Regions from separate parts of the Enemella evansiae genome, predicted to be linked through region 1. Evidence: predicted binding sites of a transcription regulator. Region 1 holds the regulator's gene; each other region holds the start of a gene.
What was found. The regulator LexA, encoded in region 1, represses DNA repair genes until DNA is damaged. The targets are predictions, from matches to a motif close to TCGAACANNTGTTCGA.
Positions count from the first base shown of each region.

Region 1 (5,045 bases):
CCGCCCAGGTCCATGTCGAAGCCGGCATCGCGCAGCGCGCGGATCTTGTCCTCCTCGCGCGCCTTGGTCTCGACGAACTCCTCGATGTCGGGGTGGTCGACGTCGAGCACCACCATCTTCGCCGCGCGGCGGGTGGCACCGCCGGACTTGATGGTGCCGGCCGAGGCGTCCGCGCCGCGCATGAACGAGACCGGCCCCGAGGCGGTGCCCCCGGAGGACAGCAGCTCCTTCGACGACCGGATCCGGGAGAGGTTCAGCCCGGCGCCCGAACCGCCCTTGAAGATGAACCCCTCCTCCTTGTACCAGTTCAGGATCGAGTCCATCGAGTCGTCGACCGAGAGGATGAAGCAGGCCGAGACCTGCTGCGGGGACTTCGTGCCGACGTTGAACCAGACCGGGGAGTTGAAGCTGAACACCTGGTGCAGCAGCATCCAGATCAGCTCGTGTTCGAAGATCTCCGCGTCCTGCTCGGTGGCGAAGTATCCGTGTTCCTCACCCGCGGCGCGGTAGGTCCGCACCACCCGGTCGATGAGCTGCTTGAGCCCCTGCTCGCGGGCCTCGGTGCCGAGCGCGCCGCGGAAGTACTTGGTGGTGACGATCGTCGAGGCGTTCATCGACCAGAAGTCGGGGAACTCGACCCCGCGCTGCTCGAAGACGCTCTCCCCGGTCTTCCAGTTGGTCTGGACGATGTCCCGACGCTCCCAGGTCACCTGGTCGTAGGGGTGCACGCCCTCGGTGGTGTGCACCCGCTCGATGGTCAGCCCACGGGGTGCGGACTCGCTGCTCCGGGATGAGGATCGGGTGGTCTCGGTCATCGTGAACCTCTCGGGATCGGCATGGTCACTGCTGAAGATGCTGAATGGTGTGGTGGCCCGGGCCCGGGCCCGGGCCGGCAGACCTCACTGGGTCTGATCGGTGAGCGCGCGTTCGGTGCGCAACCGCGCGATCTCGGCCTCGAAGTCGTCCACCGAGGCGTACTGGTTGTAGACCGAGGCGAAGCGCAGGTACGCCACCTGGTCCAGCGCGCGGAGCGGGCCGAGGATCGCCACGCCGACCTCATCGGCCGGCACCTCCGGCTGCCCGGACGCGCGCAGCGCCTCCTCGACCGCCTGGCCGAGCCGGGCCAGCTGCTCGTCGGTCACCGGCCGGCCCTTGCATGCCTTCCGGACCCCCTTGATCACCTTGTCGCGGCTGAACGGCTCGATCACCCCCGAGCGCTTGACCACCACGATCTGCATCTGCTCGATGGTGGTGAACCGGCGCTCACAGGCCGGGCACTGCCGCCGGCGGCGAATGCTCGCACCGTCATCGGCGGCCCGCGAATCGAGCACCCGGGAGTCGGTGTGCTTGCAGTAGGGGCAGTGCACCCGACCCACCTCCGCTCGCTCGCCGACCGGCCCCTGCTGGGGATGACCCTGTGGGTGCCGGTGTGGACATCCTGTGGAAAAGAACCACAACCTGTGGATGAACCACAAGCCTGTAACTACTAGATATGGGAATCCTACGTCGCATCCGGCAGCGGAGCAAGACGTCGCGAACCGGCGTTTCGCGGCCCTCAGATCAGGTTGCGGGCCAGCATCCAGACCAGCGCCGGCAGCAGGATCAGCAGCAGCGCCCGCAGCGGCGCCCCGCGCTCCAGCCAACGACCCAGCGAGGTCGGCAAACCGGCCGACCGACGGGCCAGCAGGCGGACACCGGACCAGGCCCAGACAGCCAGCAACAGCCCACCCAGCACCAGGACGAAGGGATTGGCCACCCAGGCCGCGGCGGGATCGCCCCGGAGCAGGGCCGCGCCCATCCGGGAGGCACCGCAGAGCGGGCACTGCCAACCGGTGGCGAGCAGCACCGGACACGGTATCCCCCGGCCGGTCAGCGCGTAGACCCCGCCGGCGAGTGCGCAGCTGGCCCCGAGCAGGGTGAGCCAGCCGAAGCGCCGCACCGCGGTGCCGCGGGTGTGCCCTGCGGTCGGTGCGACGGGATGCATGCCCCCATTGTCGCCGGTCGCGGTCCATGCCGACCTCAGCGGAGCGGGGCGCCACCGGTGGCGGCCGCGGGCGGGGCCTGGGTCAGTGCGACAGCGGCCTGCGGGGCCGGCGGCTCGGCGGTGACGCGGGCGGCGGTCACCCCGATGCACAGCATCGCGGCCAGCCCGAGCAGGGCACCGAGGGCGAGCACCACGGCGATCCCCCGGTCGGTCAGCCGGATCTCACCACCGGCGGGGCGCACGGGACTGCGCCGGGCGGCGGGCTGGACGACCGGGCGCTGCACCCGGCATCCGGCGGACACGCCGCGGGTCTCGAAACCGCGATCGCGATCGGCACGCTGCACCCGCGGACCGCGCGCGGGGCGCTGCCCCTCGGGGCGCCGGGTGCTCGGCCGCCGGCCGCCGGGGGTGACGGAGTGGCGCGGGGCCGGGCGGGCGATCGTGCTGCTGACCTGCTGGGCCATGGTTGCCTCCTCGGGAAGTGGTCGAACAGGTGTTCGACACGGACCATTGTTACCTCGGAACCGATTCGCACACAAACCCGAATCGTGGACTCGTGTTCGAATCGTGATCTTGCAGAGATCACTCAAACAGAGGCCACTGACAGTCCGTCCGACGCGCTTCCAGGCCGGCGCGACACGCTCGAACAGTTGTTTGATTCGATGTTCGATTCGTCCTACCCTGATGCCATGGCTGACAGCAAAGACCCGAAGACCACCAAGTCCACCACCGACTCCGCCACGCCCAGCGCCGCATCCGCTCCGCGCCGCCGCGGCCGGCCGCGCAATGAGGACGTCGCCGCCGAGATGGATCGCACCAGCGGCACCGTGACCCCGCTGCCGGACGGCCCGGCCGATGCGCACGGGCTGACCCCGCGGCAGCGCCGGGTGCTCGAGGTGATCAAGCACGCGGTCGACCACCGAGGCTACCCGCCCAGCATCCGCGAGGTCGGTGAGTCGGTCGGGCTGGCGAGCCCGTCCTCGGTGGCCCATCAGATGCGCACCCTGGAGGCCAAGGGCTTCCTGCGCCGGGATCCGAACCGGCCGCGTGCCCTGGAGGTGCTGCTGCCCGCCGACATGCAGCCGATGGACCCGGGTTACGACGAGACCGGGATCCGGGACAGCTACCCCGACGCCGTCCGGGTGCCGGTGGTCGGCCGGATCGCCGCCGGCGGCCCGATTCTCGCCGAGGAACGCGTCGAGGACGTCTTCCCGCTGCCCAAACAGCTCGTCGGTGAAGGCACCCTGTTCCTGCTCGAGGTGAGCGGTGACTCGATGATCGACGCCGCGATCTGCAACGGCGACTGGGTCGTGGTGCGTCAGCAGCCGACCGCGGTCAACGGGGACATCGTGGCCGCCATGCTGGACAACGAGGCCACCGTGAAGACGTTCTCCAAGACCAGGGGCAAGGTGTGGCTGCTGCCGCACAACGAGGCGTACGACCCGATCGACGGCAGCGACGCGACCATCCTCGGCAAGGTGGTGGCGGTGCTGCGCCGCGTCTGAACCACGCAGATACGCCGCAGCGGCCGGTCCGGGATGTCAGCCTCCCGGGCCGGCCGCGCTGCGTTCCCCGGCGCCCGCTCAGTCGTCCTCGGCCAACCGGCGCAGCGCCTGCACGGCCACCTCACGGTCGGTGGTCATCCACATCGGCGGCATCCCGGCGCGCAGATACGACCCGTACCGCGCGGTGACCAGGCGCGGATCGAGCACCGCGACCACCCCCCGATCGCTCTGCCGGCGGATCAACCGGCCGGCGCCCTGGGCGAGCAGCAGCGCCGCATGCCCCGCCGCCACCGTCATGAACCCATTGCCCCCGGCCTCGGCGACCGCCCGCTGCCGTGCCTGCATCAGCGGGTCGTCGGGCCGCGGGAACGGGATCTTGTCGATGATCACCAACCGGCAGGTGTCACCGGGCACGTCGATCCCCTGCCACAGCGAGACGGTGCCGAACAGGCTGGTCTCCGGTTCGTCGGCGAAACGGCGGGTCAGCTCGGAGAGCTGCGCATCCCCCTGGCACAGGATCGTGTGCTTGGGCAGCTGTTTGCGGACGTACGCCGCAGCGGCCTCGGCGGCGCGTTGGGAGGCGAACAGACCGAGCGTACGCCCACCCGCGGCCCAGACCAGTTCGGCGACCTCGGTCAGCACCTGGGGTGCGATCCCGTCCCGACCGGGTTTCGGCAGATCCTTGCCCACATGGAGAATCCCCTGCCTGGCATAGGAGAACGGGGACCCGACGTCGATACCGCGCCAGGTCATCGGACCGGCCTTGCGCCGCCCGCCGCCGGCCTCCGATCCGTCACCGAAATCGGCGACGGTGTCACTCTCCAGCTCCTCGGGGTCGTCGGCCTGCTCGACCGCGTCCACCTCGTCCGGCCCGGTGAGTTTCGGCGCGGCCTCCGGGCGGTCCCGGCGCTCGTCGCGCCGCAGGCCGACGCTGCCGGCGACCTGTTCGAACTCGCCACCGAGCTTGAGGGTCGCCGAGGTGAGCACCGTGGTCACCTGGCCGAGCACCCGCTCACGCATCAGCGCGGCCACGCTCAGCGGGGAGACCCGGGCCTCGCGGCCGAAGCGTTCCCGGTCGGCCACATAGACGACGTCGTGGTCGGCCAGCGCGGCCATCCGCTCGGCGACGTCGAAGACCTCCTTGACCGCTGCGGCGGCCTGCCGCTGCTCGTTGTCGGCGTCCTTGCCGGTCAACGCGCTGACCACCCGGCGGGTGACGTCGCGGACCGCTTCGAAGGCGCGCACCACCGGGGCGTCGGTGCCCGGCACCTGCTCCAGCGGCGCCGCCTCCAGCCCCTCGCGGAGCACATCGGCCGATTCCAGGAATTCCAGTCCCAGTTCGTCATCCAGCCAACCGAGGGCGCGGCGGCCGACGCGTTCGATCTGCTGCGGGCTGAGCTCGGCGGAGGCGGCACCGGTCACCCGGGAGACCAGCTCGTGGGCCTCGTCGATGATCACGTGGTCGTGCTCGGGCAGCGCCGTGCCGCCATGCATCGCGTCGATCGCCAGCAACGCATGGTTGGTCACCACCAGATCGGCCGAGCGGGCCTGCTCCC
Region 1 covers NZ_SNXA01000008.1:456,227-461,271, reverse strand. The annotation lists gene C8D81_RS02820 (vitamin B12-dependent ribonucleotide reductase) at 1-815, opposite strand, end outside; gene nrdR (transcriptional regulator NrdR) at 900-1,367, opposite strand; gene C8D81_RS02810 (DUF2752 domain-containing protein) at 1,556-1,984, opposite strand; gene C8D81_RS02805 (hypothetical protein) at 2,020-2,448, opposite strand; gene lexA (transcriptional repressor LexA) at 2,674-3,489, shown strand; gene C8D81_RS21830 (ATP-dependent DNA helicase) at 3,568-5,045, opposite strand, start outside.

Region 2 (5,045 bases), 600 kb from region 1:
GATGCTGCTCTACTTCACCTCTGGCACCACCAGCCGGCCGAAGCTGGTCGAGCACACCCAGGTTTCCTATCCGGTCGGGCATTTCTCGACGATGTACTGGCTCGGACTGCAGCCGGGCGATGTGCATCTGAACGTCTCCTCGCCGGGCTGGGCCAAGCACGCCTGGTCGAACTTCTTCGCACCGTGGATCGCGCAGGCCACCGCGGTGGTGTTCAACTACGCCCGGTTCGACGCCGCGACCCTGTTGCGGGTGCTGACCGAGCAGGGGGTCACCTCCTTCTGCGCACCGCCGACGGTGTGGCGGATGCTGATCAAGAACGATCTCGGCGAGCGGCCGGGTTCGCTGCGCGAGGCACTCGCCGCGGGTGAGCCGCTGAACCCCGAGGTGATCGCCCAGGTGGATCAGCACTGGGGGCTGACGGTGCGCGACGGGTTCGGCCAGACCGAGACCACCGCGCAGCTGGCGAACGCTCCGGGGCAACCGGTACGCCCCGGTTCGATGGGCCGGCCGCTGCCCGGAATCCCTTCGGTGCTTGTGGATCCGGTCAGCGGGGAGCGTGTCGACGGGGTCGGTGAGGGCGAGTTGTGCCTGGATCTGGCCGACCACCCACTGGCGCTGATGACCGGTTATCTGGGTGACGACGGCCGCAATGACGAGGCGATGGCCGGCGGCTTTTATCACACCGGTGATGTGGCCAGTCGGGACGCGGAGGGTTACATCACCTACATCGGGCGTACCGACGATGTCTTCAAGGCCAGCGATTACAAGATCTCGCCGTTCGAGCTGGAGTCGGTGCTGATCGAGCATCCGGCGGTCGCCGAGGCGGCTGTCGTGCCGGCGAGCGATCCGGTACGCCTGGCGGTGCCGAAGGCGTACGTCGCGCTGGCCGCCGGTCACGAACCGAGCGAGGAGACCGCGCTGGCGATCCTCACCTTCGCCCGGGAACGATTGGCACCCTTCCAGCGGATCCGGAAGCTGGAGTTCTTCGAACTGCCGAAGACCGTGTCCGGCAAGATCCGCCGCGTCGAACTGCGGGCCCGCGAGGAACAGGGCTCCGCCGGCCCCGAATACACCGACGACTCCCTGCGCGGCTGATTCACGCTCATCGAGTAGCGCGGCATGCGCAGCGAAGCGGAGCAATGCCGAGCGTGTCGAGATGAGAGGCGCGGAGAAGCGGTGAGCCACATCGTGAAACACCGTTCCACAACTCTGGACGAACCCGGGGTCAGGGTGGCACGGTGGTACGGGTCACCAGCGATCCGAGGAGAACCATGCCGATCACCCGTCGTACCCTGCTGGCCGCCACCTCGCTCGGCGCACTCGCCGCCGGTGGCTTCACGCTGACCGCGAAGGCGGCTGCGACGTTCTACGCCAAGATCGTCCAGGAACCCGGTGACTACGAGGCCCGCTTCCCCGACATCCTGAAGCTGAACGACGGCCGATTGATGGCCGTCTGGCACCGCGCCACCTCACACGCCGGCAGCATCGGCACGATCCAGCTCTCCTTCGGTTCCACCGATGGCAGAACCTGGTCCACACCGACGCCCGCGCTGGCCAACCCCGGCACGATGTCCGGCATCGACACCCGCGATCCGAAGATCGGCAAGATGAACGACGGCAGCGTGGTGATGACCTTCTTCACCCCCGCCGGCAAGGTCTATCAATCCGCCTGGAAGCCCGGCTGGACCCGGTTCACCGATCCCGTCGAGGTCGTCACCAGCGGCATCACCGTGAAGTATTCGCACGGCTCCCCACTCGCGCTGGCCGCCAGCGGCACTCGCACCAACGAGGTGCTGGTGCCGTTCTACACCACCGGTACCAGCGGCGGTGCCTGGTTCGTCCGGACCCGCTGGGATGCACCGACGAACAAGCTCATCACGATCGAATCGCCCCAGCGGATCATCCAGAACAACAACCCCGTCGGCCGTGCCTACCAGGAACCCAGCTTCGTCCAGTTCGGCAACACCATCGTCTGCGGCGTCCGGGCCGAGCAGGACGGCGGTGGCTCGCCGGTCATCATCGCCTGGTGGGACGCCTATGTGGCCACCCCGACCTACCGCTACCAGTCCTTCACCGGCGTACTCGCCAACTCCCACCATCTGCTCAAGACCAGCGACGGCAAGGTCCTGTTCACCTATGGCGACAAGGCACAGGCCCGCCGACCCACCGTCGGGATGATGATCAGCAACCCCACCCAGAACTGGGTCAAGGGCACGGTGGTGCCGATCTACGACTCCGGTGCCGACGACCAGGCGAATCCCTCGAGCGTCGAACTGTCCGCCGGCACCTACCTCACCCTCGGTTACAACGCCAAGGCCAAGGGGACCACCGACACCGCCTCCACCTCACCGAGCGGTGGCACGTTGTGGGTGCTGCGCACCACCAGCGCCGACTACGCCTGAGGCCCACGTTCATCGAGTAGGTCGCCCAGCGACCGTGTCGAGATGAACCCCGCACACCCCCACGTTCATCGAGTAGGTCGCCCAGCGACCGTGTCGAGATGAACCCGAGTACGCCGGTTGAGCGAGGAGCGCAGCGACGAGTCGAAACCAAGCCCCAGAAAAGATCAAAACCTTTGGGTGCAGAGTCGTACATGTGTGCTATTGTTAGACGTGGCAGATGAGAGGAGGTGACCAGAGATGACCACCAACCCACGAGCCGAAGTGTTCGCCGCGATCCGCGCCGAAAGCGAGCAGATCGCCCAGACCGAAGCCCGCCGCCTCGTTGCGATCGCCGCCGCCTGCGACACCTACTCCGGCCTCAACACCCACACCGACGAACTCACCGCGAGAGTCCTGCACGGCGAACAGCTCGTCTTCCCCGGCGCGGACGGCACCCCCGGCATCACCGAGTTCTTCCACCTCGAATTGGCGATGTCACTGGGCTGCTCGCCCGAGACGGCGCAGGTCTGGACCGCCGACGTACTCAACCTGCGGCATCGGCATCCGATCCTGTGGCAGGCCACCTTGGACTGCGACATCCCCGTCTGGGTCGCCCGCGATGTCTCCCGCGCCGCGCTGCAGCTGTCCTTCACCCAGGCCCGCGAGTTCGACTCCCTGTGGTCACTCCGGCTGGTGCCCCTCACTCCGAAGCGCGCGGTCGCGACGACCGAGGCCCAGGTCGCGTTGATGCTCAACGACAACAAAGAAGCCGAACGCCAGGCCGCGAAGAAGCAACGCCGCGTCGAATTCACCCCCAGCCGGCATACTCCCGGCATCACCGACCTCTACGCCAACCTCGACGCCGGTGACGCCGCCCACCTGAACGGCACCCTGGATCGCCTCGCCGACATCCTCAAAGCCGGCGGTGCCGACGGGTCCAGGGACGAACTCCGCGCCGAAGCCCTCGGCCATCTCGCGCATCCCGACCGGGCCCGGCAACTGCTCCAGCCCTCGCTGTTCGACGGCGCGACCGTCACGCCTACGGGTGAGGTGGTCAACAAGCACGGGGAGATCGTCACACCCACCTCCGAACGGTGCCGGCACGGCGCGGAGCTGATCCTGCACGTCCACCAGAAAGACCTCGCCAACCGCCGCGGCGGCGAAGGCGAAAAGCTCGGCCCGGTCACCCTCCAGCACCTGAAGGAACTGCTGGAGCGCTGCACCGGGACCGTGAAAGTGCGGCCGGTGATCGATCTGGCCGCCCCGGTGATGGTGAACACCTACCGACCCAGCGACGAGCTCGCCATGCGCGTCAAACTCCGCGACCGGTATGTGATGTTCCCCCGCTCGAATCGCTCCGCGTTCGGCCGCGGCATCGACCTCGATCACACGATCCCCGCACCCGAGGGTCCGACCAGCTCGGACAACCTCGGACCGTTGAACCGGACCTCGCACCGCGCCAGAACCCACGCCGGGTTCATTCTCGAGCAACCCTCACCCGGGGTGTTCCACTGGAAAACACCCGCAGGGCAGGAAGCATGGGTCAGCCACCACGGCACCTGGAACCATCCACCACCCGATCACCTGATCAACGACCCGGCCGCCTCACTCTCCCGAACCGAACAACTCCTCCGCGACACCCTCGGCAACGGGCGAACCCAGCTGGATAGGGAACAGGCCGAAGCCGAACAAGCAGCCGACGAAGCCCGCGAACGCGAGCGACTCCGCCGCGCCCGCAAGAACCAACGCCTCCGCGACCTACGCCAGGCTGCCCGCGACCAGGCAAACCACCGAGCCGCATCGGAGCAGTCCGCGAAGCAGACGAAGCGACCAAAGAAGCCGGCTCCGCCGGAATCCCAACCTGCCCTGATTCCCCACCAGGAATAGGATTCCGCACGCTCTCGCCCGCTCAGCCCACCGAAATTTGCGGCTCGATCTCCAACCGGTACCCAGATCGGCCGATTCTGCGATCGAGCCGCAGATTTCGCAGACCGCTCTGGTAGGACCGGGCCCAGCACACCAGGGCCCGGGGCGGTGCAGCCGTCCCGATCACGCGGCCAACACAACCAGGCCAGCCACCGCCACGGCACCACCACCATGACTGCCCATGCCCAGATCCCTTCGACTCGCTGGCGCTCGCTCAGCCGGCGCGGGCGGGCATCTGCCCTAGATTAGGGGCCTATGAGTGTGGTGGCGATCATCCCTGCCCGCGGCGGCTCCGTCGGCGTCCCGGGCAAGAACCTGCGGCCGATCGGCGGCATCCCGCTGGTCGCGCGGGCCGTCCGGGCCTGCCGAGCGGCGCGGCGGATCGACCGGATCTTCGTCAGCACCGACGATGCCGAGATCGCCCGGGTGGCCCGCGAAGCCGGTGCCGAGATCATCGAGCGGCCGGCGGATCTGTCGGGCAGCACCGCCAGCAGCGAATCGGCCCTGCTGCACGGCCTGACCGTGATCACCGAGCGGGGGGTCGATCCGACCACACTGGTCTTCGTGCAGTGCACCAGCCCCTTCATCTCGGGGCAGGACCTGGACACCGGCGTCGAGCTGGTGGCCGGCGGCCGGGCCGATTCGGCCTTCTCCGGGGTCGAGACCTATGAGTTCCTGTGGCGGGACGCCGATCCGGGTGTCGAACCCGGCACCGGCACGATGGTCGGTCAGAACCA
Region 2 covers NZ_SNXA01000008.1:1,055,114-1,060,158, forward strand. The annotation lists gene C8D81_RS05610 (AMP-binding protein) at 1-1,096, shown strand, start outside; gene C8D81_RS21190 (hypothetical protein) at 1,273-2,403, shown strand; gene C8D81_RS05620 (DUF222 domain-containing protein) at 2,641-4,269, shown strand; gene C8D81_RS05625 (acylneuraminate cytidylyltransferase) at 4,564-5,045, shown strand, end outside.
Region 2: the regulator LexA is predicted to act here: its motif matches at 2,589-2,604, upstream of C8D81_RS05620 (DUF222 domain-containing protein).

Region 3 (5,045 bases), 1.1 Mb from region 1:
CGGGCCCGAGTTGACCTGCGGGAGGATATACGCGATCGTCCGCGGCAGCGCGACGGCCTCGAAGGCGACGATGGTGATGTAGCCGCCGGTGATGCCCCAGGATCCGAGAAAGGCCCAGCGCGGTCCGAGGCCGCGCATCAGGAAGTTGTGCTCACCGCCCGCCTTCGGGATGGCCGCGGTGAGCTCGGCGTACACCAGACCCACGACCGCCATGATCAGGCCGCCGATCACCATCGCGACCACCGCACCGAACGTGCCGGCGTCGCTGATCCAGCCCCCGGTGAGGACGACCCAGCCGAAGCCGATCATCGCGCCGAAGCCGAGGGCGTACGAGTCGACGGTCCCCAGGGCCTTCTTGAAGCGGGGCTGCGTGTCGGCGGGGTCGACCATGGGCCCTCCTCGGCCTCGTTGCCGTGTGCGTGGGCGTCACGTTACGCGACGCGCACGCACCCGGCGCCAAGCAGGGCCGATGAGCCTCAGAGGTCTTCGACGACCCGGCCCTCGTTGACCACCAGCGCCCGGTCGGCCCCGAGGGCGACCTGGAGATCGTCGGTGGCCAGCACCACGGTCACCCCCTGCTCGTCGGCGGCCCGGCGCAGCGAGCCGAGCACGGTGTCGGAGACCGCGCCGCCGACGGTGTCCAGGAACAGCAGCCGCGGTGCGGTGGCCAGTGCGCGGGCGACGGCATCGGCGAGCGCCACCGGGGTGCGCTGCGGGCCGACATATTCGCTGCGGGCCAGTTCCCGGGCCTGGCGACGCTCCCGCTCGTTCAGGCTGCTCAGCTCGCGGCCGGCCAGGAAGACCCGGCCACCGTCGATCCGCTCCACCCCGGCCAGGCAGCGAACCAGTTCCGAGGCGCCCGAGCCGCGCCGTCCGGCGACCGCGGTCCAGCGACCGTGCTCCAGATTGACACTGGTCTGGTCGACCAGCACCCGGCGGTGCAGCCCGGCGCGCGGGCCCAGCCGGGTCAGATTGAACGCCGAGCAGGCGATCGCGGTGTGTGTGCGGTTCTGCAGGGACTGGCTCGTTCGGCTCATGGGGACAACGCTATGCACCGCGCCAGCCCTGCGAATCCGTCTGCGGACCCGAGCTCGGAGACCCGGGTCGGACCGCGGGGGTAGGGGTTCTCCCGAAGTTCCCCTCAGACCAGAAAAACCGTGAAATCCGGGTGCTCGCGGGCCCGCTCGTCGAAGATCTCCAGCAGCGCCGACCAGGCCCGCGGATCGGTGCGTACCAGCTGCTGCCAGCCGGACCAGACGAGCGCCGTCGGCCGGTCCAGATCCCGCAGGCACTCATCCAGCGCGTCCAGATTCCTGCCGTAGTAATCGGGGAAGTGCAGGGTCTCGCCGATCTCGGCGAGCAACTCCCGGCGACCGGTGGCCGGACCGAGGCGGCCGATCAGCCAGCCGTCGCGGCGCAGGGTGCTGATCAGCTCGGTGGGTTCACCGAGCACCCGGTGCACGCCGGGTCGCGGCCGGTCGCGCGGCGACCGGCTCCCCTGGTCCGGGCTGCCCGCGCTCATCGCCGGATCCTGGCGAAGCTGGCGTAGTGGTCGGGGGTCCAGAAGAATTCCTTGTCGTTGTTGCCGGTGACGATCCGGCGCGCGCCGCGGTCACCCTCCCCCGGGGTCTTCACCGTGTACTCCTTGTAGTAGCCGCGCGGCTGCTGGGGCAGGATGCCTTCGAAGTTGCCGAAGGTCGCACCGTCCTTGTCATAGGGATAGGGCCCGCCCCGGTCGATCAGCTGCAGGGTGGTACGCGCCTCGGCGGGCAGCTCGGCGGCGTCGATCCAGCGCAGTCCCGATGCCGGGTCGGTCGCCCCGCCGCCTCGGGCAGCGGTGGTCTTCGCCCCGCCGGTCTTCGTCCCCGTCGCCTTCGCACCCGGCGACTTCGCGGGCTGGGCGGTGCCGGATTTCGTCGCACCGGCGACCGGGGTGGCGCCCGACCCGGTACCGGGCTGCTGCTTGCAGGCGTACAACCCGATCGCCATCGCGATCACCAGCACGAGCAGGACGATGCTGGCGATCCGCCGATTCGGCGTACCGCCGCGCGCGGCTGCGCTCACTCGTCGGTGTCCTCGCCCCAGTGCCGCTCGCCCGGCTCACCGGCCATCTCCTCGCCGATGGTCTCCGGCTGGTCGGCGGTGCCCGATTTGTCCTGCACCGGCACGAAATTTCCGCCCTGGCCGAGCTGGAAGACGCTGCCCAGATAGTCCTGCATCGCCGGATCGTCGTTCCAGGCCTGCCGCAGCCGGCCGCTCAGTTCGGCGGCGGCCGCCTCGGCGTCGGCGGCCCTGGTGATCGCCCGGGCGACGACGACCCGCCGGGCACCGGCGGCGAGCACCTCATCGAGGTTGTCGGCGTTGATGCCGCCGATCGCGAACCACGGCTTGCTGTCCGGGTCACCGGGCGGTGCGATGGTGGCGGCGGCGCGGACCAGCTCGGTACCGACCGGTTCGTAGTCCGGCTTGGTGGAGGTGGCGTACACCGGGCCGACGCAGAAGTAGTTGACCTCGGGGTTCTCCAGCGCGGCACGGGCCTGCTTCTCCGAGTGGGTGGACTGGCCGATCAGCGCCCACTGGTGCAGGAAGGTACGCGCCAGCCGCGGCTGCTCGTCCGCCTGGCCCAGATGCAGCACATCGGCGGAGAACTTGCGCGCCAGGGTCGGCGAATCGTTGACCACGACCAGTCCCTGGTAGTGGTAGGCGATCGTGCGGGCCAGCTCGAGGGCCTCCAGCTCCTGCTCCTCATCGAGACCCTTCTGCCGGACCTGGAGCACGTCGACCCCGCCGGCGAACGCCGCCTCGACGAAGTTGCCGAAATCCTTTGTGTCGCTGCGGATATCGGTCACCAGGTAGAGCCGCGCCGTCTTCAGGCGTACGTCGAGTCCCATCAGTGCAGTCACGAGGGCCAGCGTAATCGCACCCACTGGGAGATTGGTGATCATCGGCGCGCCACCGGGAAATGTTCCCCTCGCCCCCTAGACTCCGATCCGACGGCTTACACACGAGTCAACCTTCCCCAACCCGTGTACGGAGCGCAGATCGTGACGACGACCAATATGAGCGATCCCCTGGTGGGATGTGTGCTCGACGGTCGCTACCAGGTGCTGCAACGTCTCGCCCGCGGCGGGATGGCGACCGTCTATCGCGCCCTCGACACCCGGCTGGATCGGATCGTGGCGGTCAAGGTGATGCACGAGGGCCTCGGTGACGACCGGGATTTCGCCCGCAAGTTCGACCGCGAGGCCCGCGCCGCCGCCCGACTCTGCCACCCGAACGTGGTGTCGGTCTTCGACCAGGGCCACGACCACGACCGGCCCTACATCGTGATGGAGTTCGTGGCCGGCTGCACGATGCGGCGGGTGATCAGCCGCGACGCCCCGCTGCCGCCGCAGCGCTGCCTGGAGCTGATCGATCACGTGTTGTCAGCACTGTCCGCGGCGCACGAGAACAATCTGGTGCACCGCGACATCAAGCCGGAGAACATCCTGCTGTCCGACCGCGGCCAGCTGAAGGTCGCCGACTTCGGGCTGGCCCGCGCCATCACCGCACAGACCGCGACCGCCACCCAGGGGATGCTGATCGGCACGGTCTCCTATCTGCCGCCGGAGCTGGTGCTGCACGGGAAGGCCGACACCCGCTCCGACGTCTACTCCACCGGCGTGGTGCTGTTCGAGATGCTCACCGGCAGCAAGCCGCACACCGGCGAGACGCCGATCCAGGTGGCGTACGCCCACGTGCACAACGAGATCCCGTCCCCCTCGACGCGGGTGCACACCTCCTGGCGCACCTCCCGCGACGGCATCCCGCCCTATGTCGATGCGCTGGTCCGCGCGGCCACCCAGCGGGAGCCGGACCGCCGCCCGCGCGATGCCCGGCAGCTGCAGCAGATGGTGCGCCGGGCGCTGAAGGCGTTGTCGGCCGGGGTGATGAACGATCAGCTGCTGACCGCCGAGTTCTCCCGCAGCTATGCGGATCTGGAGAACACCGAACCGCTCGACTGGGGTACGCCGGTCTCCCCCACCGTGATCGAGCCGGCCGAGCCGCCGGCGCCGAAGGATGCGCTGCACGCCAGCGAGCGGGTACCGGTGGGTCCGGCGACCAGTGGCCGTTCGGGGGTCACCGCGAGTTCGATCAGTGCCGGTGGGGTGAACGTCGACAGCCCCTCGATGCTGGACGCCTACGAGACCTTCGACGTGCCCGACCGGGAGCCGGTGGCCGCGCTGCCGCTGCCCACCGACGAGGACGGCGAGGACGACGGGAGCGGCGAGGACGGCGGGTACGCCGGGAGCGAGCGGGTCGCACAGCGGCCGGTACGCCGCCGTGGTGCGCTCGTCGCGCTGGTGCTGCTGGTGCTGGCCGGCGTCGTCGGCGGGGGTGGCTGGTGGTTGCTCGACGGCCGTTACGTGGCGGCGCCGACGATCGCCGGGCAGCCGCAGGCCGTGGCGGCCCAGGCGGTGTCGGCGGCCGGTCTGCAGCTGACCACCGAGGAGGCGTACAGCGAGACCGTGCCCGCGGGTCAGGTGATGTCCACCGATCCGGTGGCCGGGGCCGACGTGGTCCGCGGTGGTGAGCTCCATGCGGTGATCTCGCGCGGGCCGGAGCGCTTCGACATGCCGAAGGTGACCGGCATGGGCCGGCAGGAGGCGACGAGCGCGCTGACCGCGGCCAATCTGTCGGTCGGCAAGGTCGGTGAGGAGTGGGACGAACAGGCACCCGCCGGTCAGGTCACCTCGGCCTCGGTCGAGCCCGGGACGAAGCTGAAGCGCGGCGACAAGGTCGACCTGGTCATCTCCAAGGGGCCGAAGCCGATCCCGATCACCAACTACTCGCGGCGCTCGGCCAGCGACGCCCAGGACAAGCTGGAGTCGGCCGGGTTCACCGTCGAGGTGCGCACCGAGAACTCGAAGACCGTGCCCGCCGGACAGGTGATCTCCCAGAGCCCCGGCTCCGGTACCGGCCGCAAGGGCGACAAGATCACCCTGGTCCGCTCGCTCGGCCCGGTGATGGTGGCCGTGCCGGAGGTGAAGGCGATGAGCGTCACC
Region 3 covers NZ_SNXA01000008.1:1,544,257-1,549,301, forward strand. The annotation lists gene C8D81_RS07910 (APC family permease) at 1-390, opposite strand, end outside; gene C8D81_RS07915 (ATP-binding cassette domain-containing protein) at 477-1,037, opposite strand; gene C8D81_RS07920 (barstar family protein) at 1,142-1,522, opposite strand; gene C8D81_RS07925 (ribonuclease domain-containing protein) at 1,519-2,064, opposite strand; gene thiE (thiamine phosphate synthase) at 2,061-2,903, opposite strand; gene C8D81_RS07935 (Stk1 family PASTA domain-containing Ser/Thr kinase) at 3,045-5,045, shown strand, end outside.
Region 3: the regulator LexA is predicted to act here: its motif matches at 3,019-3,034, upstream of C8D81_RS07935 (Stk1 family PASTA domain-containing Ser/Thr kinase).